3 regions of the Enterococcus sp. AMC1623 genome follow, and region 3 is predicted to be linked to each of the others. Evidence: predicted binding sites of a transcription regulator. Region 3 holds the regulator's gene; each other region holds the start of a gene.

Region 1 (7,915 bases), 400 kb from region 3:
GGAGCATTGAATGAGAACAAGCGTGGTTCTAATTCCCCCACTGTAAATCCGCAATAAGGACAAGAATAGTGCTCACTAAATAATAATTCCTCGTGCCCGATAACATCGACAATTGCATAGCCTTCTGCCAGACGTAATGCGGCTTCAAAAGAATCGAATAAACGCGAGCGAATGCCTTCTTTCACTACAATTCGGTCAATAATAATCGCAATATCATGTTTTTTATTTTTTTCAAGTTCAGGTGCTTCAGAAATATCATACACTTCGCCATCGACACGAATACGTACATACCCTTCGCGTTGAATCGTCTCAAATACGCGTTTATGTTGCCCTTTTTTTTGAGTAATGATTGGTGCTAAAATTTGAATTTTACTGCGATCAGGTAACTCCAAAACTTGATCCACCATTTGTTCAACAGATTGACTGGTAATCTCTGTGTGATCATTCGGACAAATTGGATGCCCAATTCGTGCATATAAAAGACGTAAATAATCATTAATTTCGGTCACCGTTCCGACGGTAGAACGAGGATTTTTACTGGTCGTTTTTTGATCAATTGAAATTGCTGGACTTAAGCCATCAATGCTATCCACATCTGGTTTATCCATTTGACCTAAAAATTGACGCGCATAAGCAGAAAGGCTTTCAACATAACGTCGTTGACCTTCTGCATAAAGCGTATCAAATGCTAAAGAACTTTTCCCAGAACCTGATAATCCAGTTACTACAACTAATTGGTCACGTGGAATAGTGACATCAATATTTTTTAAATTATGCGCACGTGCGCCATGAATCACGATTTTATCGTTCGCCATAACTTGCCTCCTGTTAAACTAAGCTTTCAACTCTAATATAGTATCGCGTAAAGTCGCGGCTTTTTCAAAGTCCAACGCTTTCGCAGCTTCTTTCATTTCTTTTTCTAATTTCAATAATAATAATTCTTTTTCTTCTTTTGATAAGTCTTCATATGAATTCACATCATAATCGGCGACTTCTTCAGCAACTTTCGAAATAGAAATCAAATCGCGAATTTCTTTAATAATCGTTTTTGGTACAATTCCATGTTCAACATTGTATGCTTCTTGAATGCTTCGACGACGAGATGTCTCATCAATTGCTCGTTGCATTGAATCAGTCATCTTATCTGCATACATAATTACTTTCCCTTCTGCATTTCTTGCCGCACGCCCAATGGTTTGAACTAATGAACGCTCGCTTCGTAGAAATCCTTCTTTGTCTGCGTCCAAAATGGCTACTAACGAAACCTCTGGAACATCCAAACCTTCACGTAGTAAGTTAATGCCAACTAAGACATCAAATTCTCCCAAACGCAAGTCACGGATAATTTCTGTACGTTCTAATGTTTTAATATCGCTATGCAGATATTTAACCTTAATGCCTAATTCTTTGAAATAGTCTGTTAAATCTTCAGACATTTTCTTCGTTAAAGTTGTGACAAACACCCGTTCATTTTTTTCTACACGTTCATTAATTTCACCAACCAAATCATCAATTTGTCCCATAATTGGTCGAACTTCAATGACGGGATCTAATAAACCAGTAGGACGAATAATTTGTTGAACAACACTATCTGTCTGTTCATGCTCGTAAGGTCCTGGAGTTGCTGAAACATAAATAATTTGATTGACATGTTTTTCAAATTCTTCTAGGCGCAACGGACGGTTATCCAAAGCCGATGGCAAACGAAAACCGTAATCCACCAACATTTGCTTTCTGGCACGGTCGCCATTGTACATGCCCCTAATTTGCGGCATTGTTACATGCGATTCGTCAATCACAATAAGATAATCATCAGGGAAGAAATCGATTAATGTGTACGGTGGTTCGCCTTCTTTTCGTCCATCCATATGGCGAGAATAGTTTTCAATTCCTGAAGTATAGCCCATTTCTCGCAACATCTCTATGTCGTAATTTGTTCGTTGTTCTAAACGTTGTGCTTCTAACAGCTGATTATTTTCTTTTAAAATTGCCAATCTCATATCTAATTCTTTTTGAATAGACGCAATGGCATGTTCCATATGTTCGCTGTCAGTTAAAAAGTGTGTTGCTGGGAAAATCGATACATGTTCAGTTTCTCCTAAAATTTCTCCAGTTAAAGCATCTACTTCACGGATCCGATCAATTTCATCTCCAAAAAATTCTACACGTAATGCTCGTTCATCACGTGATGCTGGGAAAATTTCCACGACATCTCCTCTTACACGAAAACGACCACGTTGAAAATCGATATCATTTCTTTCAAATTGAATATCAATTAGCGAACGTAAGATTTCATCACGACTAACTTCCATCCCCACACGTAAAGAAACGACTTGTTTTTGATATTCCATAGGTGAACCCAAACCAAAAATACACGACACTGAAGCAACAACTATCACATCATTGCGTTCTAATAATGCACTCGTTGCAGAATGTCGTAATTTATCTATTTCATCATTAATACTTGAATCTTTTTCGATATAAGTGTCACTTGAAGGAACATACGCTTCTGGTTGATAATAATCATAGTAACTAACAAAATATTCTACTGCATTGTTTGGAAAAAATTCCTTAAACTCTCCATATAATTGTCCTGCTAAAGTTTTATTGTGAGCAATAATCAAAGTAGGTTTATTGACATTTTGAATAACATTCGAAATGGTGTATGTTTTTCCTGTACCAGTCGCACCTAACAAAATTTGTGCTTTTTTATTTGCTTGTACCCCTTCTGTCAATTCTCTAATTGCTTCTGGCTGATCTCCTGCAGGTTGATATTTGGAGACTAATTCAAAATGATGAGTAGTATCTCTTTCAATCATAAAATGCATGCCCTCTTTCTTCTTTAAAGGGTCTTAAATATAAAGACCGTCTACTTTTATTATTTTAACACAGCGAACATACTTTCGCTATTTTTTATAACTTTTCAATAAAAAAAGAATGATATGCGATTATTTCTAACATTGTGTGTTAGAAGAAAAGATTTTTTTCGCAAATTTCGGCTATTTTCTTGCCTACTATAAAAGCTTTGATATATAATTTTGTAATATCTGACACTTAGGAGGAATTATTTAATATGAAAAGAAAAACTCTATTCATTTCATTATTTTCGTTTATGATGACGTTATTCTTTTTTTCAAGCGCGACAACACTCGCTGCTGAAAAAACTTATAAAATAGGGACGGATGTCACATTTGCACCTTTTGAATTTCAAAACGAAAAAAATGAATACGTTGGGATCGACATCGATTTGTTGAACGCTATCGCTGATGATCAAGATTTTGACGTTGACTTGCGCCCTCTTGGGTTCGATTCATCTGTACAAGGAGTTCAATCAAATCAACTGGATGCCATGATTGCTGGAATGAGTATTACCGACGAACGCAAAAAAAGTTTTGATTTCTCAGATCCATATTTTGACAGTGGAATCCAAATGGCTGTAAAAGCTGATGACGACGAAACCACTTCTTTGGATGATTTAAAAGGTAAAACGGTCGGTGCCAAAGTTGGGACAGAAAGTGCAACTTTTTTAGAAGACAACAAAGATAAATATGAGTTTGATGTCAAAAACTAGGATGATGCAACTGGTTTATATGGTGCTGTTAAAAATGGAACTGTCGTGGCAATCTTTGATGACTTTCCTGTTTTAGGATATGCAATCAATCAAGGGGAACAACTAAAATTAGTTGGTGAACCCCAAAAAGGAAATTCTTACGGTTTTGCTGTTAAAAAAGGTGAAAATAAAGAATTGCTAGAAAAATTCAATGCTGGTTTAAAGAAAATGAAAGAATCTGGTGAATACGACAAAATTGTCGCTAAATACATCACTTCTGGTAGCGAAGAAACAGATGCTGGTGAGATGAAAAAAGTCGAACCTAAAAAAGATTTATATGTCATTGCGAGTGATTCAGCCTTTGCTCCATTTGAATTCCAAGATGAAAATAATCAATACATTGGAATCGATGTTGATTTATTAAATCGCGCTGCTGAATTGCAAGGATTTAACATTCGTTTTAACCACATCGGTTTCTCTGGAGCTGTCCAGGCAGTCGAAGGTAATCAAGCTGACGCCATGATTGCTGGCATGTCTATCACAGAGCAACGAAAAGAATCATTTGATTTCTCAGAGCCTTACTTTGAAAGTGGTATTCAATTAGCGGTTAAAACCGGAACAACAGATATTACTGCTTATGAAGATTTAGATGGCAAAACGGTTGGTGCTAAAGTTGGTACGGAAAGTGCTGATTTCTTAGAAAAAAATAAAGATAAATACGGCTATAATCTTAAATATTACGATGCCGCAGACCAATTATATGACGCTGTTCGTGTAGGTGCAATTGACGCTTTGATGGATGATTACCCAGTAATTGGTTACGCCATTGCTCAAGGACAAGAATTAGAAACGCCAATTGATCGTGAATCTGGTGGTGAATATGGATTTGCAGTTAAAAAGGGACAAAATCCTGAATTATTAGAAATGTTCAACGAGGCCTTAGCTGAAATGAAACGTACCGGCGAATATGATGAAATTGTTTCTCGCTACATTCAAGATGGCAAAAAAGCTGAAAGTAGTGTGAACGAATCAACATTCACTGGTTTAATTAAAAACAACTATAAAGTCTTACTAACAGGACTTGGCAAAACAATTGCTTTAGCATTGATTTCTTTTGCTTTAGCATTAGTCGTAGGTGTAATTTTTGGACTATTTAGTGTAGCACCAATTAAAGGTCTACGTGTCTTCGCTTCAATCTATGTCGATATTATTCGTGGTATTCCAATGATGGTATTAGCATTCTTTATCTTCTTTGGATTATCTGATGCAATTGGCGTTACAATTCCCGACTTTGCAGCGGGAGTAATTACCTTAACGCTCAATGCAAGTGCCTATATTGCCGAAATTGTTCGTGGTGGTATTAATGCCGTGCCTAAAGGGCAAATGGAAGCTTCCCGAAGCTTAGGACTTTCTTATCTACGTACGATGCAAAAAATAATTTTACCACAAGCAATTCACATTATGATTCCTTCTTTCGTGAACCAATTTGTTATCTCATTAAAAGATACGACAATCATTTCTGTTATCGGTGTGGTGGAATTATTACAAACGGGTAAAATTATTGTGGCAAGAACTATGCAAAGTACGTATGTTTACTTAATTATTGCTATTATGTACTTGATTGTGATTACTGCTTTAACGAAATTTGCCAAAGTGTTAGAAAAGAAGGTGAACTAAGATGAAAGAAAAAATTCTTGTTGAAAATCTCGTAAAAAAATATGGAGATAATACTGTTTTAAATAATGTCAGCACTTCAATTAAAGAGGGTGACGTCGTTTGTATCATCGGTCCTTCTGGTTCTGGTAAATCTACATTCTTACGTTGTTTAAACCGCTTAGAAGAGCCTACAAGCGGCGATATCATCATTGATGGTGCACATTTAATGGATAAAACAACTAATATTAACCAAGTACGTCAACATATCGGAATGGTATTCCAACATTTTAACTTATTTCCTCATCTTTCTGTCCTAGAAAATATTGTTTTAGCTCCTATGGATTTGAAAGGCGCTTCAAAAAAAGAAGCGGAAGAACAAGCTACTAAATTACTCGAAACAGTGGGCTTAGCAGATAAGAAAAATATGTATCCAGATAATTTATCAGGTGGTCAAAAACAACGTGTGGCGATTGCTCGTGCATTGGCAATGAATCCTGATATTATGTTGTTTGATGAACCAACTTCAGCACTTGATCCAGAAATGGTTGGCGATGTACTAAACGTTATGAAAAAATTAGCCAAACAAGGAATGACGATGGTCATCGTTACGCATGAAATGGGATTTGCTAAAGAAGTAGCCAATCGAGTAATGTTTATTGATGGCGGTAACTTCCTAGAAGATGGTTCTCCAGAACAACTCTTCAATCATCCTCAACATGAACGTACCAAAGATTTCTTAGATAAAGTATTAAACATCTAAAAAAAGAGACTGTAATATAAAGAAAACAAGATAAAAATATCCGAATGATATAGAAAATACACTGCCTGTTAAAAGGTTAGTAATTCACTCTATATCATTCGGATATTTTACTGTTAATGAGTCTTATATTATTGTCTCTTTTTTTCTATCTTAAAATCTCGATTAAATCTTTTTTAGCAGCTTCAGAAGCAGGCATTACAGAAAAAACAATACCTATTCCACTAGACACCCCTACAGCTAACGCTATTGTAAAGAAATCAATGGAAACTGAAACATCGATTAAAGAACCAATCAGATAGGCACAAGCAATACCAATGACATATCCAATAATTCCGCCTACTAAGGTCAAAGTTACTCCTTCTAGAAGAAACTGCAAACGAATAGAATTGCGAGTCGCTCCTAAAGCTCGTCGAATACCAATTTCTTTGGTTCGTTCAGAAACTGAAATATACATCATATTCATTACTCCTACACCAGCAATTAATAACGATATCCCTGCTACACAGGAAATAAATAAAGTAATCGTTCCTAATATTTGGCTGATACCATCCGTTAACATAGCAGTATCAAAAACTATATATTCCCCAAAGTCTTTCATCGTCCCTTTTTCTTCTAAGCGTTTAATTACATCAGTGGTTACAGTTGCTGGTGTAGCATCTTGTTCTAAAGTAACTACTAAGGTTGAACTAGAAGAATCATTTGCAAAGTAACGTTCATAAACTTTCTCTGGAATAGAAATATTACTCTCAGGCATCGAAAACATACTTTCCATTTCGTTTCCTTGATAAATTCCTACAATTTGAAATAAATGGCCTTCAATTTCAAATCCACGTTCTAATGCATTTTCAACTGTTTGATATAAATCTTTAGCGGTTACTGAATCAATAACTACCACATTATTTTCTATATCATTATCATAAGTAGTTAACGCTCTTCCAATAAGTATTTCCTGTACCGATTTTTTTACTAAAGAAATTTGCTTGGTTTGTTTTTTATCTGCAATACTGATTTCTTTATAAATTGTCCCCTCAGTTTTAGGATAAGTAACCGTCTTGACTCCAGTTACTTGGCCAATAACTTCTCGGTCTGTATCGTTAAAAAAATTAACGTTACTTGTATATAAACTTTCATTTTTTGGAGTAAAATTCACTTGAATTTCAATTGCATCAGAATCTCCACTATTTAAATTTTTAATCGTATCTTTCTCAAAGCCACGACCGATTGCTAAAATGGTAATGACTGCAGCGATACCGATAATAATTCCAAACATTGTTAGTAGGCTGCGTTTACGATTTTTAAAAACAGAACGAATCGATGTCCGCCAATTCACATAAATATTCATCGATTCAACTCCTTATCTTCCATAATGGCACCATCTCGAATTTGAATTAAACGTGTGCAGTACGGAATCATCTCTGGATCATGCGTAACTAAAATAATCGTAGCCTTTTTTTCTTGATTTAGTTGGACAAAAAGTTTCATAATTTCTTCTGAAGTATGTGTATCTAAAGCCCCAGTTGGTTCGTCAGCAATAATAAATTTAGGTTCATTAATTACCGCACGAGCAATTGCCACTCGTTGTTGTTGTCCCCCTGATAATTGCTTAGGATATTTAGTTGCTTTGTCTGTTAATCCTACCATTTCCAAGGCTGCTAAAACTTTTTGTTTTGTTTGATGGAAACTATAACCATTATAAAGCAATGGTAATTCGACATTTTCATATACCGTATTATTTTCAATCAAACTAAAGTTTTGAAAGACAAAGCCTACTGTTTGGTTACGTATTTTTGAAAGAGCGTCATCTGACCAAGTAATAAAAGATTCTCCTTCAAATAAATACTCTCCTTCGAAAGATTTATCGATAAAGCCCAATAAGTTAATCAATGTGGATTTTCCTGAACCAGAAGGTCCCATAATCGCAATCATTTCACCTGATTCAATGCGTAAAT
Region 2 (7,915 bases), 620 kb from region 3:
ATAATTTAATTTACGTGAGAAAATATCTTCTTTTACTTTTTGTTCATCTTCACCAGTTAGTTGAATTAATTCTTGTAACGAAAATGGCATAATCGACGTACTTGTTAAATTATAATCCACTTCCGTTTCATAAATGTTTAACCAGCGTTCAACGCCAAATGGTTTAATATACATGTTTTATTACTTCCAATCTTTAATTAATGTAATACTTTACTCAAGAAATCAATGGTTCTTGGATGAGATGGTTGATCGAATAATGCTTCTGGTGTTCCTTCTTCAACAATTTTCCCACCATCCATAAATAATACGCGGTCGCCCACTTCTTTGGCAAATCCCATTTCATGCGTCACAATTACCATTGTCATTCCAGCTTTAGCTAAATCTTTCATAACATTTAATACTTCGCCAACCATTTCAGGGTCTAAGGCAGAAGTAGGTTCATCAAACAACATCACATCTGGATCCATTGCAAGTGCTCGAGCAATCGCAATCCGTTGTTTTTGTCCACCAGATAATGAATTAGGATACGCATCAGCTTTTTCAGCTAGACCCACTTGGTTCAATAAACGCATCCCATTTTCTTTTGCTTGGTCAGGTGTTCGCAAGCCAACTTTTACCGGTGCTAAACAAATATTTTCCATTACTGTTTTATGCGGAAATAAATTGAAGGATTGGAAAACCATTCCTAATTTTTCGCGAATTTTAAAAATATCAATTTTTGGATCAGTTAATTCTTGATTTTCAAAAATAATCGACCCTTTTGTCGGCACTTCTAATAAATTTAAACAACGTAAAAATGTACTCTTTCCTGAACCAGAAGGACCGATGACTACTACGACTTCTCCTTTTTGGATGGTTGTATCAATTCCATTTAATACTTGGTTATCACCAAATGCTTTATGCAAATCAACTACTTTAATCAACTCTGTCATTTCTTTCATCTCCTTCTAAATTTTTGATGAACGGGCTAGTCTTTTTTCAAATCGTGAGACTAACCAAGAAACACTCCATGTAATAATGAAGTAAATAACGGCTGCAATCAATAATGCTTCCATTGTACGATAAGTTGCTGCTTTAACGGTATCGGCAACAAACATTAATTCGGATACGGCAATTACTGATAGAAGTGAAGTCTCTTTAATCATCGATACAAATTCATTTCCTAAAGCGGGTAGAATGTTACGGATTGCTTGCGGCAAAATGATTTCTTTCATTGTTGTTCGGCGATCTAAGCCAAGTGAATAGCCGGCTTCCATTTGTCCACTATCCACTGCATTGATTCCTGAACGAATAATCTCAGCAACATACGCACTTGAATTAATGGATAATGCAATACAACCAGGAATCAATCGAGCAATATTAATATCCCAAATATGAATCGCTGGGATTTTCAGTAACGTAGATAGACCAAAATAAAAGATAAAGACTTGTAGCAAGGCTGGTGTGCCTCGTAGGACTTGAATATAAAAATAAGCAATACTACTGATAATCTTATTCGTTGATAGACGTAATAATGCCACCAATATTCCTAATAATGTTCCTGCAATCACACAGACAAAAGCTACACCTATTGTGGTCAACGCACCTTTTAAGAAAAGTGGGCCATAAATTTGCAAGGTACTCCGTGAATCGATATCGCCTGCTTTGGCTTCTTCAATATTTTTTTCGAGAAGTTCTTCAATCAAGCCTTCTTCTTGCATATCAGCAATAATTCGATTGACTTCCGTAATCAATGTTTGACTTTCTTTTGGAAAAGCAATTGATTGTGCTGTTTTTTCTTCTGGTACCTCAATTTCAATATCAGCAATCACAAGATTCGGATAAATATCCAAATAATTTCGTGCAGCTAAGTAACCCACAACGCCCGCATCAACCGTTCCAGCATTGATTTCGGCAATTACTTCAGGCAACTTCCCTAAAGAAACTGGATGTGCATGACCAATGTAGTCATGTAAAATTGTTTCTTGTGTTGAACCTTTTTGAGCCGCTACTTCTTTGCCTGTTAGTGAGTCAAGTGACGTAAACTGCTCTTCCTTATCTTTAGTTGTCAAAATAACAAAAGGCAAATTATGATAACTATCTGAAAAACTAATAACTTCTTTTCGTTCAGGTGTCGGATTAAATCCAGCTAAGGCCATATCAAATTCACCCGCTTGAACACTTGGTACCAATCCATCAAATTTCATATTGGTAATTTCTAATTCTACACCTAATTCTTCAGCAATTTTCTTAGCAATATCAATATCAAATCCAACAATCTCTTCTTTCCCATTGTTCATACGAATGTATTCTTTGGGTGGATTATCTGCTGATGTTCCTACTATTAATGTCCCACGATCTAAGACTTTTTGTAATGAATCATCTGTCTGTGCAAAAACATCTACACTCCATAACATAGGTAGAAAAACCACTAACATACCTATTAAACCAATTACCTTTTTTCTCATAGGTAAACCTCCTAATTAATGAATATTTTTATAATTATTCATTTTCCTTCCTCGTATTATAGTTCATTTTCAACAACTTTTTCAAGGAAATGTTTTAATTTTCTGAATTTTTGCCAAGAAAAAAAAAGCCAGCTTCAAAAGCTAGCTTTCTTCTTGATGTAATTCATGATAGACATTTTGAGCAACTTTTTCTGGTAATCCATGTGCTTGTAGCTCTTCTATTGTTGCTTCTTGAATTTTTTTCAGAGATTTAAATTCTTTTAATAACATTTTCTTTCGTTTAGGTCCTAAGCCCTCAATTCCGTCTAAACGAGATGAAAAACTATTTTTGCTACGTAGTTGGCGATGGAAAGTAATTGCAAACCGATGCACTTCATCTTGAATCCGCTGAAGTAAAAAGAATTCCGCTGAATTACGTTCTAAAGGCACCACTGCTAATTCGGAACCAAATAACATTTCACTCGTTTTGTGTTTATCATTCTTGGCTAAACCAGCAATTGGAATATCTAAACCTAATTGATTTTCTAACACATCTCTCGCAACATCTACTTGTCCTTTGCCACCATCAATGATAATCAAATCGGGGAATGGCAGATTTTCTTTTAAAACACGAGCATATCGGCGATAAATCACTTCACGCATGGACGCATAATCATCGGGACCTTTGACCGTTTTAATTTTATATTTACGATATTCATTTTTAGCAGGTTTCCCATCAATAAAAACAACCATTGCCGAAACCGGATCCGTTCCCATAATATTTGAGTTATCAAATGCTTCAATCCGTGTTGGCGTCGGAATGCCCATGACATTGCCCAATTTCTCAACAGCACCAATCGTTCGTTCTTCCTTGCGTTGGATTAAATCAAATTTCTCAGATAAAGCAACCTTGGCATTTTTGCTCGCTAATTCGACGAGTTTCTTCTTTTCGCCACGTTTGGGCTGTAAAATTTTTGTTTCCAGTAGTGCTTGCACACTTTCTTGATCAATGTCATCCGGAATCAAGACTTCTTTGGGAATAATATGTTCATTTTCTTGGTAAAATTGACCAATATACGTTAGAAAATCTTCGCTTGCTTCATTATAAAAAGGAAAAATAGACACATCGCGTTCAATTAACTTTCCTTGGCGTACAAAAAATACCTGTACACACATCCAGCCTTTATCTACTGAATAACCAAACACATCTCGGTCCATCAAATCTGTTTGAGTCATTTTTTGGCGAGTCATAACAGTTTCAATCGCTCGAATTTGATCACGATATTCCGCAGCTTTTTCAAATTCCATATTCATTGCAGCATCATTCATTTTAGCTTCTAAATCAGCTTGAATCTGACTATGGCCGCCACTTAAAAACTGCTTGATTTCTTTTACCATCTCTGTGTAAGTTTCTTTAGGTACATCAAAGACACACGGTGCCAAACATTGTCCCATATGATAATATAAGCAAACTTCTTTCGGCAATACTTTACATTTGCGTAAGGGAAATAACCGATCTAATAATTTTTTCGTTTCATTTGCCGCACGCACATCAGGATACGGGCCAAAATAAAGTGCTTTATCTTTTAAAACTTTACGAGTAATTAACAGTCGTGGATAAGCTTCGTTCGTAATTTTAATAAACGGATACGTTTTATCATCTTTTAACATGATATTGTATTTAGGATCATTTTTCTTAATTAGATTAATCTCCAACAACAATGCTTCAATGTTAGATTCCGTTACAATATATTCAAAATCTTCAATTTCACTGACTAAACGCTCCGTCTTGGTATCATGACTTCCGGTAAAATAAGAACGGACACGATTTTTTAAAATTTTCGCTTTTCCGACATAAATAATCGTGCCATTTTTATCTTTCATCAAATAACATCCAGGTTGATCAGGTAATAAGGCTAATTTATTTTTAATTTGCTCATTCATGCAAACGACATCCTCCGTTCTTTCTGTATTATTATAGCACATCGGAACATCCGTTCGTAGTGTTTTAGTTTTATGTAAATTTGTTTAATGCTTGCTGTGATAAAGTAAAATAATAGCTATTCTCGCTCTCCTTCCAGTCGGCGAATCATAGTGATTCCTTACGGGTAACTACTCTCGCTTCGTTCGACTAGTACTGCTCATCAGCTATTCTCGCTCTCCTTTCAGTCGGCGAATCATAGTGATTCGCAGTAAAAAACCTGAGATGTGTCATACATCTCAGGTTCTCTTTCTTACATGTGTGGTGCAATCATTGCTTCGATTTGTTCTTTTGTTTGGACACCGATTGCTTTATCAACGACTTGGCCGTCTTTTTTCAAGATTAACGTTGGAATGCTCATTACACCAAATGATGCAGGTGTTTCTGGGTTTTCATCAACATCCATTTTTACGATTTTGAATTCATCTTCATCATAATTTTCAGCTAATTGTTCTAAAATTGGTGCTTGCATACGGCAAGGTCCACACCAAGTTGCCCAAAAGTCAATTAATACTAAACCTTTATCTGTTTCTTCAGCGAATGTTGCATCTGTAATATTTTTTGCCATTTTTGTAACCTCCAATATTCAATATCAAAAGTATAGCATCTTCATTTACACTTGAAAACTATCTTGCTTACTCTTGATAAGTTATTTAAATTTCACGATTGTTGCTCCATTACCACCTTGGTTTGCTGGAGCAAATTCATAACTTTTTACACTGCGATGATTTTTTAGATACTCAATGATTCCTTGGCGTAAAGCACCGGTTCCCTTTCCATGAACGACTGTTACTTGGGGATAACCAGCTAAAATTGCGGCATCTAAATATTGGTCGACTTCATTTAATGCTTCTTCGTAACGTTTGCCACGTAAATCTAATTGATTGGAGACATGAGAACTATCTGCTGAACGAACAGTATTCACAATTCGTTGAACCGGTTCTTTTACAGGGGCAACAGGTTGAATATCTGCTTCATCAACTTTCATTTTTAGAATGCCTAGTTGAACTTCCCATTGTCCATTTGAGGTTTGCTTAATCAATTCACCACGTTGTCCATAAGAAGTTACTAGAACTTCATCGCCTGCTTTTAACTTTTTCGCTTGTTTGGCTTTTTTCAAGACTTTGTTTTTCTTCAAATGGTTTTCTTCTTGATGTAAATCGGAAAGACGTGTTTTAGCATCAATTAACTCATGTTCTTTTACGCGAGCTTGTCCACCTGTTAATTGCATCTTACGAATATCTGAGATAATTTTCTCGGATTCTTCTTTCGCTTCTTCTACAATTTGATTGGCTTTTTGACGCGCTTTCGCTAGTTCTTTTTCACGTTCTTCAAAGAAATAACCATACGCATCCTGTAATTCTTTATGCAAGCGTTGGGCTTCATCAACATATTGACGAACTTCCAAATATTCTGTTTCGGCCATTTTACGACGATTTTCTAAGTCGGCAATCATGTCGTTCAAATCTTGACTTTCGCCGTCCATAATTTGTTTGGCCGCATCAATAATGTGACCTGTCAAGCCAAGTCGTTTTGAAATCTCAAAGGCATTACTACGGCCTGGAACACCGATTAGTAAACGATAAGTTGGACTTAACGTATCCACATCAAATTCCATTGAAGCGTTCACTGTTTTAGGTCGGTTATAACCATAGACTTTTAATTCAGGATAATGCGTTGTTGCCATGACATAAGCAGACTTTGCTCCAATTTCATCTAAAATTGCAATGGCTAAAGCTGCCCCTTCTTGAGGGTCAGTCCCCGCACCTAATTCATCAAACAAAACTAAGCTGTCACTATCTACCTTATCTAAAATCGCAACGATATTGGTCATATGTGAAGAGAATGTAGACAAACTCTGCTCAATTGATTGTTCATCGCCAATATCGGCAAAAATTTCTTTAAAAATTCCCATTTGACTTTCTTCATCAACAGGAATAGGCAAACCAGATTGCCCCATTAATTGTAGTAAACCTAGTGTTTTTAAAGTAATTGTTTTACCACCTGTATTCGGACCGGTGATTACAACTGCTTGATACTCGTCTCCAATCAAAATATCATTTGCTACGACTTTTTCTTGATCGATTAATGGATGACGCGCTTGTTTAAATAAGACATGATTTTCTTCACTAATCGCTGGAACAACAGCTTTTAGTTCTTTTGCAAAGCGTGCTTTTCCGTTCATAAAATCAAATTTTCCAATAACATACGCATTATGAAGAATATCTTTACGATACGGAACTAATTCCGCAGACAATTCAGATAAAATACGAGAAATTTCATTACGCTCTGCAATTTGGTGCTGACGCAATCGATTATTTAATTCGACGATTTGACGAGGTTCAATAAATAAGGTTTGTCCTGAAGCACTTTGATCATGAACAACACCTCCAAAAATCCCACGATATTCTTGTTTTACAGGAATTACATAACGTTCATTACGCATAGTAACAATCGCGTCACTTAAATAACGAGCATTACTTCCACGGACAATATTATCAAGACTCTCTCGAATCGTTTGTTCACTACGACGAATATTGCCACGAATGATTCGTAATTCGGATGAAGCATCGTCAGTCACACGTCCATCTTCATCAATTGCGGTTTTTAATCGACGACTTAATTCAGGTAACGTCGTCAGCTGTTCTTCCCAATCGTACAAACGTTGAAATTCAATTTCGCTATCACGTAAATCTTCTAAAAAACGTTTGACTTCATTCGTTGTTGATAAAACTCGTGAGACTTGTGCTAATTCGATACCATTCAAATCCGCCCCAATCTCAATTCGTTTCATATGGGGACGAATATTTTCAATTTTAGGTACAGGGATTCCGCCACGCAGACGTTGCGCTTTAATCCCATCTTCTGTTTCTTCTAACCAAGCAGTAATGACTTGTATATCTGTTACGGGCAATAAATCACGCAATTCTTCTTGTCCTTGGGCAGTCACTAAATATTGCGAAATCTGTTGTTTTACTTGATTGAACTCTAGTGTTTCTAAAATCCGTTTATTCATTCATTATTCACCTACATTTCTTCATTCATTTTGTTGCCAATAAAAGAGAGCAGGGTTGATTAACAACACAGCTGCTCTACTTTTTTAGCGAATAATATCTGTGATCCATAGTTGATAGAATGGTTTTGATAGGAATGGAGATTTTTCAATGATAAACCTCATTGATCCACTCTTTTCAAATAACTGTTGGATAGCATCGAATGGAATAGTTGTTAACAGGAATAAAACTAAGAAAATAAATGTGTAGACAATCATCACATTCAAAACACCTGCAACCACCCAATCATATTCAAATAAACTATTTCTAAAACGTAAATCTCTTAAGATTACGCCAATTAGTTTTGTAACTAACCAACCGAGAACCATTAAAGTAATAAACGCCACTCCTGCATAATAGGCTTGATCTAAATCAAACGACAGTTCTTGGCTATAAAAAACCATTTTAGTGTCTGGCGAAACAGATAAATATGGAACGTACAATTCCAATTTCTC
Region 3 (7,915 bases):
TGTCATGGCTAATTTCCAAGCGGCACGTGTTTCATTCCCATCCGCTGGACGAATCACTTGCACATTTGGCATACTACGTAAGCTAGATAATTGTTCTACTGGTTCATGGGTTGGTCCATCTTCCCCAACTGCTACAGAGTCGTGTGTTAACACGTAAGTAACGGGAATATTTTGAATCGCTGACAAACGTACCGCTGGACGTAAGTAATCAACGAAAACAAAGAACGTTCCGCCATAAACACGTGTGCCTCCATGTAATTGAATCCCGTTCATCGCAGCTGCCATCGCAAATTCACGAACACCAAACCAAATATTACGGCCTTCGTATTGTCCGGGTTCGAAATCTTTTTCAGCAGCGACCATCGTATTGTTTGAGGCAGATAGATCGGCTGAACCACCCCATAAACTAGGGACAGCTTTTGATAACGCTTGAATCATGTCTTTACTTGACACACGGCTAGCTTGACTTGATCCCACTTCATAAGTTGGTAATTCTGCTTCCCAATTTTCTGGCAATTCTCCGGCAAAAGCTTGGTTGAATTGGTTGGCTAATTCTGGATAAGCGGTTTCGTATGCTGCAAATAATTCATTCCAAGCTGCTTCATACTCAGCACCTTTGTCGACCATTGTTTCTTTAAAACGTGCTGCAACTTCTTCAGGTACAGAAAATTCAGGATAGTCCCAGCCGTACGCTTTTTTCGCTGCTTGAATGCCTTCTGCTCCTAACGGTGCACCATGAACAGAAGAGGTACCTGCATTTGGTGCGCCAAACCCGATGACAGTTTTCACTTCAATCAAGGTTGGTTTCTCTGTTTCTGCTTGCGCTTCTTCAATCGCTTTAGAAATCGCTTCTAAATCTGTTCCTTCTTCTACAAGGATATGTTGCCAACCGTAAGCTTCAAAACGTTGTCCGACATTTTCTGTGAACGCTTTTGATGTTGGACCATCTAAGGAAATATCATTTGAATCATATAATACAATTAATTTTCCTAATTTCATATGACCTGCCATTGAAGCTGCTTCTTGAGAAACACCTTCCATTAAATCACCATCTCCACAAAGTCCATAGGTGTAATGATCAATCACGTTAAATTTCTCACGATTGTAAGTAGCAGCTAAATGAGCTTCAGCCATTGCCATTCCGACTGCCATGGCAATCCCTTGTCCCAGTGGTCCAGTCGTTGCTTCGACGCCATCTGTATGGCCAACTTCTGGATGCCCTGGTGTACGGCTATCCCATTGACGGAAGTTTTTCAAATCATCGGTCGTTACATCATAACCTGCGCAATGCAATAAGCTATATAATAACGCTGAACCATGTCCTGCCGAAAGCACAAAACGATCACGATCGACCCAATTACGAGAAGTTTTTGGATTTACTTTCAAATGTTTTGTCCATAATGCGTAGGCCATTGGAGCAGCCCCCATTGGTAGTCCTGGATGTCCCGAATTTGCTTTTTGTACCGCATCAATACTTAATGTACGTAGCGTATCAACACCAAGTTGATCAATTTTATCAAACAATACTAACGCCTCCTATTTAGGTTTTTTTTACCTATATTACATATCTATTATAAAAGATACCTCTGCAATTATCAATACTTTTTGCATCGGTATCTTTTATTTTACTTTCTATTGTGTAAACCTTTCGCTTTTTGAATTTGTTTTAGTTTTTCCGGCGTCACATCATTGCCTTCTGGATCGACTACTTTCATCCCTTCAATATGGTGCTTCATCCCACCACGAAAAGCTGTAATATACTCTCGTCTTAATGTTTGCTGTTCTGCTTGTTCCTTTTCAGTAAGTCCTTCTGTTTTTTTCTTTTTAGCTAACTCATTAATTCTATCTAATTTTTCTTTGGATAACATGATATCAAGCTCCTTTCTTTTCCATCTTATACAAAACAATCAAAAAAAACAATCAAAACAGAAACCGAACGTTTGTTTGATTTTTTTCAGAGCATATGTTACACTACGTTTAATAAAACTAGTCATATTTTTCATTTTATAATGATTCAAATAAAGGAAAGAAGGTGTTCGTTTTGGCAAAACGTACAGAAAACCGACAACTTGAAGTTTTAAAATTTATTCATACTCGAGTCAGTGAAAAAGGGTATCCACCTACAGTGAGAGAAATTGGTGAAGCTGTGCAACTTTCCTCTACATCAACTGTTCATGGTCATTTATCACGTTTAGAAAAAAAAGGCTTAATCCAAAGAGACCCTACAAAACCTCGAGCCATTGAATTAACCACACTGGGCTTAGAAACAATCGGTGCTCAACAACAAAAAATCCCTTTGTTAGGTGTAGTAACTGCTGGTGAACCCATTTTAGCAGTAGAAGAGGCTTCTGATTTTTTCCCAATCCCTCCTAATCTAGTTGAAGATAGTGGCCAATTATTTATGTTAACCATTCGCGGCGAAAGCATGATTAATGCTGGCATTCTAGATGGTGATCAAGTAATTGTAAGAAAACAAGACATTGCTGGAAATGGCGATATTGTTATTGCTATGACTGATGAAGATGAAGCAACTTGTAAAAGATTTTATAAAGAAAAAACTTATATTCGATTACAACCGGAAAATGATTATATGGAACCAATTATTTTACCAAGTGTTAAAATTTTAGGGCTAGTTGTCGGTTTGTATCGTCACTTTTAAAAATTCTTCATATCTATAACGAAGAGCACCCAAAATGTTAACCTAAATTTTGAGTGCTCTTCATTTTTATTTAATTTGAAAGAATTTCTGCTGCTAAACCGTTAATAAAATCGGGATGAGTATTCGGCATATCTAAGCGACGGTACTCTCCATCTAATTCTTCTACTAATTCTTTACACTCAATATCATTATCATAGAGTGTTTCTAAATTATCTGCAACAAAACCAAATGGTAGGTAAATAATCTCTTCATAACCTTCTTTTAACAATTCTTCGGTCACATCTTCAACACGTGGACCAATCCATTTATCCGCTGTACGTCCAGCACTTTGCCACGCATGACCAAAGTCCAATGAACCTGCTACACGTTGCGCAATTGCTTTAGCGGCACCGGTTATTTCATCAACATACGGATCGCCATTTAGCAATAGACGCTCAGGCAAACTATGTGCCGTGAACAAAAATTTCTGCTTTTTCTCAGAATTCAATGCTGCTTGAATTTGGTTAGCCCAAAATACTTGAAATCCTTCATGTTGCCAAAAGTGACGATGTGCTGTATAGGAAATTTCTGGATAAACTTCCAATTCTTTTTCAACACGATCATGATATTGCTTAATAAAACTAGAATCATGTGGTGCTAGTACCATTCCATGAATCGTTTGAAATCCTTGCGCTACAATATCTGCCACTGCATCTTCAATAAATGGACGAATATGACGTAAACCAGTAAACACATGATACTCTACTGCGCTAGTCGCATTTAATTTTTCCTCAACAGCTAAACGTTGCGCCTCTGTGATACGAGCTAAGGGTGAAACTCCACCAATTTCTTCATAACGACCAGCTAATTCATCATAAAGTTCTTGGGAAGGTTCTTTCCCATGACGAATATGGGTATAATAATCCCAAATTTCTTCTGTATTGTTTGGTGTCCCATAACTCATTAGTAAAACTGCTTGTTTTTGCATGACAAATTATGCCTTCTTTCTCATATAAAAAATAAAAATTAGTGTGACAACCATTAAACCAATTAACATTTGGGAAAAACCAAGCGAACCAGTCGCATGTGCCAAGACACCGATTATGGTAATACCAATTGTCATACCTAATTTTTTACAAACCGATAATAAACTCAAAGAAGCATTACGATCTCTAGGCGAAGCTTCTACCACTAATACTTGTAACGGAACAGTCATTAATGCCCCAATCGCAATACCAAAGAACAACAGTGCAATCAAGAACATTTTAAACGAAACAACCGAGAAGTACATAGTAACTAAGCTAATAAAAACTAGCATCATTGTGCCTGTTGTAGAATGTGTTGCCCCTTTTCTATCTGTCCAAATTCCCGCAATTTTCGAACCAATAAAAGTTCCTACAGCCATTACTGTCATTAATGATCCTGCTTTTCTTGCATCAAGATGGAATGTCATTTCAATAAATGACGGTAAGAAAGCAAATAAAGACATCACTAAACCTGTTGTAATTCCTCCAAGTAAACTTGTACGATACGCAGGTACTTGCCATAATTTTCGTGAAAATAGTACAGCTAATTTTTCATTTTCTCGTGCTGTTTCTACCTTCATAAATAAAGTGCTAGCGATAATTAAAATTGCTGCATAAACAACTAATTCTACGATATGACCACGAGAAAACCCTCTTGTTAATAATAAATTAAATGCTAGTAAAGCTAATACAAACAAACTGTTTCCTTTGATATCAAACGATTTTGTTTCTGAGTTTGTTACTTTTGGCACAATGAAGAATGCAAGTAAGAAAATAATCGCAATTAAACATGCCATAACAAAATAAATATTACGCCAATCATGGGTTTTGGCTAAACTAACTACACTGATAATAGGTGCGACAATTGTCGATAAGGCAACTAATGCCCCGATATTCCCAACTCTTCCACCAATTTTCCTTTCTGTCTTGGCAAAAACCAAAGAAAGTGTCAACGTTAATAGCGAACTACTACCAAAAGCTTGCAGCGCACGAAAGACTAGTAACATTGGGAACGATTGACTTAAAGCAATCCCTAATACACCAACGAAATAAAACGCTAATTCTGTTAAAAAGACCATACGATAACCAAAACGGTCGATCATACTTCCCATAACAGGCGTAGCAAATAATAAACCTAATGTATAAATAGAAACAATCCAACTTTTTTCAGCAGGTGTTAACATTAATCCTCTAGCCATTGAAGATAAATTAGTACTAATAATTCCCGAATCTAATTGTGTGATAAATAAACTAATAACTAATAATGGGGCAAACCATCTTTCTGATTTTGTGGCACGTAACTCCATTGAACAAATCCTCCTAAAGCAACCCTAAATATGTTTGTAATTGTTGTGTTGTATTTAATGACGTTCCGACCATAAAATATGGAAAATCAGAATATACACTGCTGGCTTCTGAAAAGCGCATTTCATAAATAATTTTTTTAAATTCTAATGGATCTTCGGCAAATAAAGTTACGCCCCATTCATGATCATCAAAACCAATTGATCCTGTGATAAATTGACGAATTTTCCCTGCATATTTACGACCAATTAATCCATGTTCTTTCATTAGCTCACGTCTTTGGTCATAAGATAACGTATACCAGTTGACATCGCCTGAACGGACTTTGTTCATCGGATAAAAACAGATATACTCTTCTTTCGGTAATTCTGGATAAAGATTTTTATTTGTTCTTGCCCAAGCTGTCTCTGTTTTTGGCATTCCACTATATGTGCCAAGTTCAATTACGGAAACATAGCTGTGAACTGGTTGTAGGTATTGATAGATTGCCAAACTATGCCATGCGTTTTCAGCAGCATTGAGTTCTTTTAATTCTGGTCGCAACAGCATAAAACCAAAATCACCCTTGTGACCGGTCACATTCCACAAATAATGACTGCCTTTTTGTGCATCCTCAATTTCTTGCCATTCGTTCACTAACTCAGACAATTCGTTGATTGCTGCTTGCTTTGTTTCATTTGTTTCTTTTTGCCATGCTGCCCAATTCATTTGAAAAACAAGATGCAAGCAATACCATCCATCTAAGGTTTCCACCTTTTCTGTAATCATGTGTATCCTCCCTAAAAAATTAATTATATGTGTTACCGTTATTCGTTATATCATATTAAATAAATTTAAGCAGAGCTTTTGCTTGTGAAATTTTCAAAAACATCAGCGCATAATAAAAACAGCATGTACAACAATGGTACATGCTGTTTGTTATCACGTAGATTCCTTTAATAATAAAAATAAAAAGTAAGGCGCACCAATGATAGCAACGACTGTTCCAGCAGGAATTTCACCACTACCAGGTGACAAACGACCAATGGTATCGCTCAATAATAACAATAAACTGCCGATTATAGCTGCTATTGGTAGTAATTGCCAATGCTTTTTAAAGCCTAATCGCTTGGCAATATGAGGAGCAATCAACCCTAAAAATCCAATACCTCCCGTCACAGACACTGCGGCACCAGTTAAAGCAACTGCTGCAACAATCAATTTTATCCTTTCTTTTTGAATATTAATGCCTAAAGAAATTGCAGTGGCATCGCCAAATTGTAGAATATCTAATTCGCGATGCTTAAAGACAAACCATGGTACTAAAATCAAGAGCCATGGTAATAACGCACACACAAAAAACCAATTGCTGCCCCAAATACTACCTGCCTGCCACATTGTTACAAATCGATAATTCTCGCTATCAAGTTTTGTAACTAACAATAATGTTAAGGCAGAAATTCCTGTGCCAACGACTACCCCTGTTAATACTAATCTTACTGGCATAATACCGATTCTTTTTTTATAAGCAAAAGCAAAGATAATAACAGCTGTCAACAACGCACCCACTAAGGCAATCAATGGCAACAAAAAGATTGTTACGGTCGTCGATTGGACAAAACTGATAAACAGCAAAACAAATAGACCTGCACCAGCATTGATGCCTAAAATCCCTGAGTCTGCCAATGGATTTTGGGTTGTACTCTGTAGTACTGCCCCACCGACTGCCAATGCAGCTCCAGCTAAAATAGCTAAAACAATCCGTGGCAAACGAAAATCAACTAATAATAAACGTTTAGCAGACGTTCCACCACGCATAATTTCCCAGATTTCACTCCAAGTTAAAGCTAATTTGCCATGAGTCAATGCAAATAACACTAATAGAACAATTAAAAGAAGCAGTATAGGAAAAATATATCTTTTTTTCATAAACGCAGTCCACCCTTTCTTGAGAGATACAAAAAGAACGGAATGCCAATTAGCGCTGTGATAATTCCAAACGGCGTTTCAAAAGGCGGATTGACTGAGCGGGCAATTAAATCGGCCCAAACAACTAATAAAGCTCCCCCTAATCCCGATAATGGAATTAAATAGCGATAGTTTTCTCCGACAAAATAGCGTAATACATGCGGTACGATTAAACCAACAAAACTAATTGAACCCACAACTGCTACTGATAGCCCCGATAATACTAAGACAATAATTGAAGCAACAATCCGTGTTCGTTGAGGTTTCTTCCCTAAACTAATGGCTGTGTCATCACCAAATCGCAAAATAGTAATGGCTGGACTATTAATTATCGCCAATAATAATGCCAACAGAAAAAATGGCGTGATTAAACGTAATTGGCTCCAAGAAATCGCACTAATTCCGCCAATTGACCAAAATGTAATATCTTGACTCAAATTAAACTGTAGTGCAATTGCTTGACTTGCTGCAATAAACAGCGCGCTAATCCCCGCACCTGCTAAAGTTAAGCGCAACGAAGTCATTACCTGTTTATTTGAGCTAGTAATTAAATAGATGACACCTACACTAATTGCAGCACCCATGAAACAAGCAACTAAAATAAACCGATAGCTAGTATCTGGGAAAAATGCAAACATCACAGCCAATCCTAAACCAGCTCCTGCATTAATTCCTAATAAACCCGAGTCAGCTAATGGATTTTGCGTTATTCCTTGCATTAATGCACCACTAATGGCTAAGCTTGTTCCGACAATTGCGGCGCCTAAAATTCTCGGCAAACGAACATTCATTAATACCTGATGTAGTTGATTACTTTTATCAAAATTTAACCACGCATCGATAAATGTTTGCAGAGGAATGCTCACTGCGCCTATCACCAATGACACCATCATACTAGCAATTAAAAATAAAAACATTAGACTACCTATTACCCAAATATTGTATATTTTTGTATTATTCATAAGCGTTCCCCATTTTTAATACTTCGTAAGAGAGAATC

Evidence for each region. Region 3 encodes LexA, which represses DNA repair genes until DNA is damaged. Its sites were predicted from a motif close to CNAACANNTGTTNG; they were not measured.
Region 1: a site for LexA is predicted at 2,893-2,906, ahead of uvrB (excinuclease ABC subunit UvrB). Genes of this name have one in related genera too.
Region 2: a site for LexA is predicted at 4,414-4,427, ahead of uvrC (excinuclease ABC subunit UvrC). Genes of this name have one in related genera too.

What each region holds. Positions count from the first base shown of each region.
Region 1 covers NZ_CM177096.1:403,944-411,858, reverse strand. The annotation lists gene uvrA (excinuclease ABC subunit UvrA) at 1-815, opposite strand, end outside; gene uvrB (excinuclease ABC subunit UvrB) at 834-2,819, opposite strand; partial or broken gene AC4BC7_RS02085 (amino acid ABC transporter substrate-binding protein/permease) at 3,074-5,227, shown strand; gene AC4BC7_RS02080 (amino acid ABC transporter ATP-binding protein) at 5,229-5,966, shown strand; gene AC4BC7_RS02075 (ABC transporter permease) at 6,112-7,308, opposite strand; gene AC4BC7_RS02070 (ABC transporter ATP-binding protein) at 7,305-7,915, opposite strand, start outside.
Region 2 covers NZ_CM177096.1:1,418,865-1,426,779, forward strand. The annotation lists gene AC4BC7_RS07025 (aminotransferase class I/II-fold pyridoxal phosphate-dependent enzyme) at 1-174, opposite strand, end outside; gene AC4BC7_RS07030 (amino acid ABC transporter ATP-binding protein) at 198-932, opposite strand; gene AC4BC7_RS07035 (ABC transporter substrate-binding protein/permease) at 948-2,447, opposite strand; gene uvrC (excinuclease ABC subunit UvrC) at 2,589-4,370, opposite strand; gene trxA (thioredoxin) at 4,661-4,975, opposite strand; gene AC4BC7_RS07050 (endonuclease MutS2) at 5,057-7,423, opposite strand; gene AC4BC7_RS07055 (CvpA family protein) at 7,508-7,915, opposite strand, start outside.
Region 3 covers NZ_CM177096.1:802,189-810,103, forward strand. The annotation lists gene tkt (transketolase) at 1-1,524, opposite strand, end outside; gene AC4BC7_RS04055 (DUF896 family protein) at 1,626-1,868, opposite strand; gene lexA (transcriptional repressor LexA) at 2,042-2,659, shown strand; gene hemH (ferrochelatase) at 2,730-3,626, opposite strand; gene AC4BC7_RS04070 (MFS transporter) at 3,633-4,970, opposite strand; gene hemQ (hydrogen peroxide-dependent heme synthase) at 4,984-5,736, opposite strand; gene AC4BC7_RS04080 (FecCD family ABC transporter permease) at 5,890-6,876, opposite strand; gene AC4BC7_RS04085 (FecCD family ABC transporter permease) at 6,873-7,877, opposite strand; gene AC4BC7_RS04090 (ABC transporter ATP-binding protein) at 7,870-7,915, opposite strand, start outside.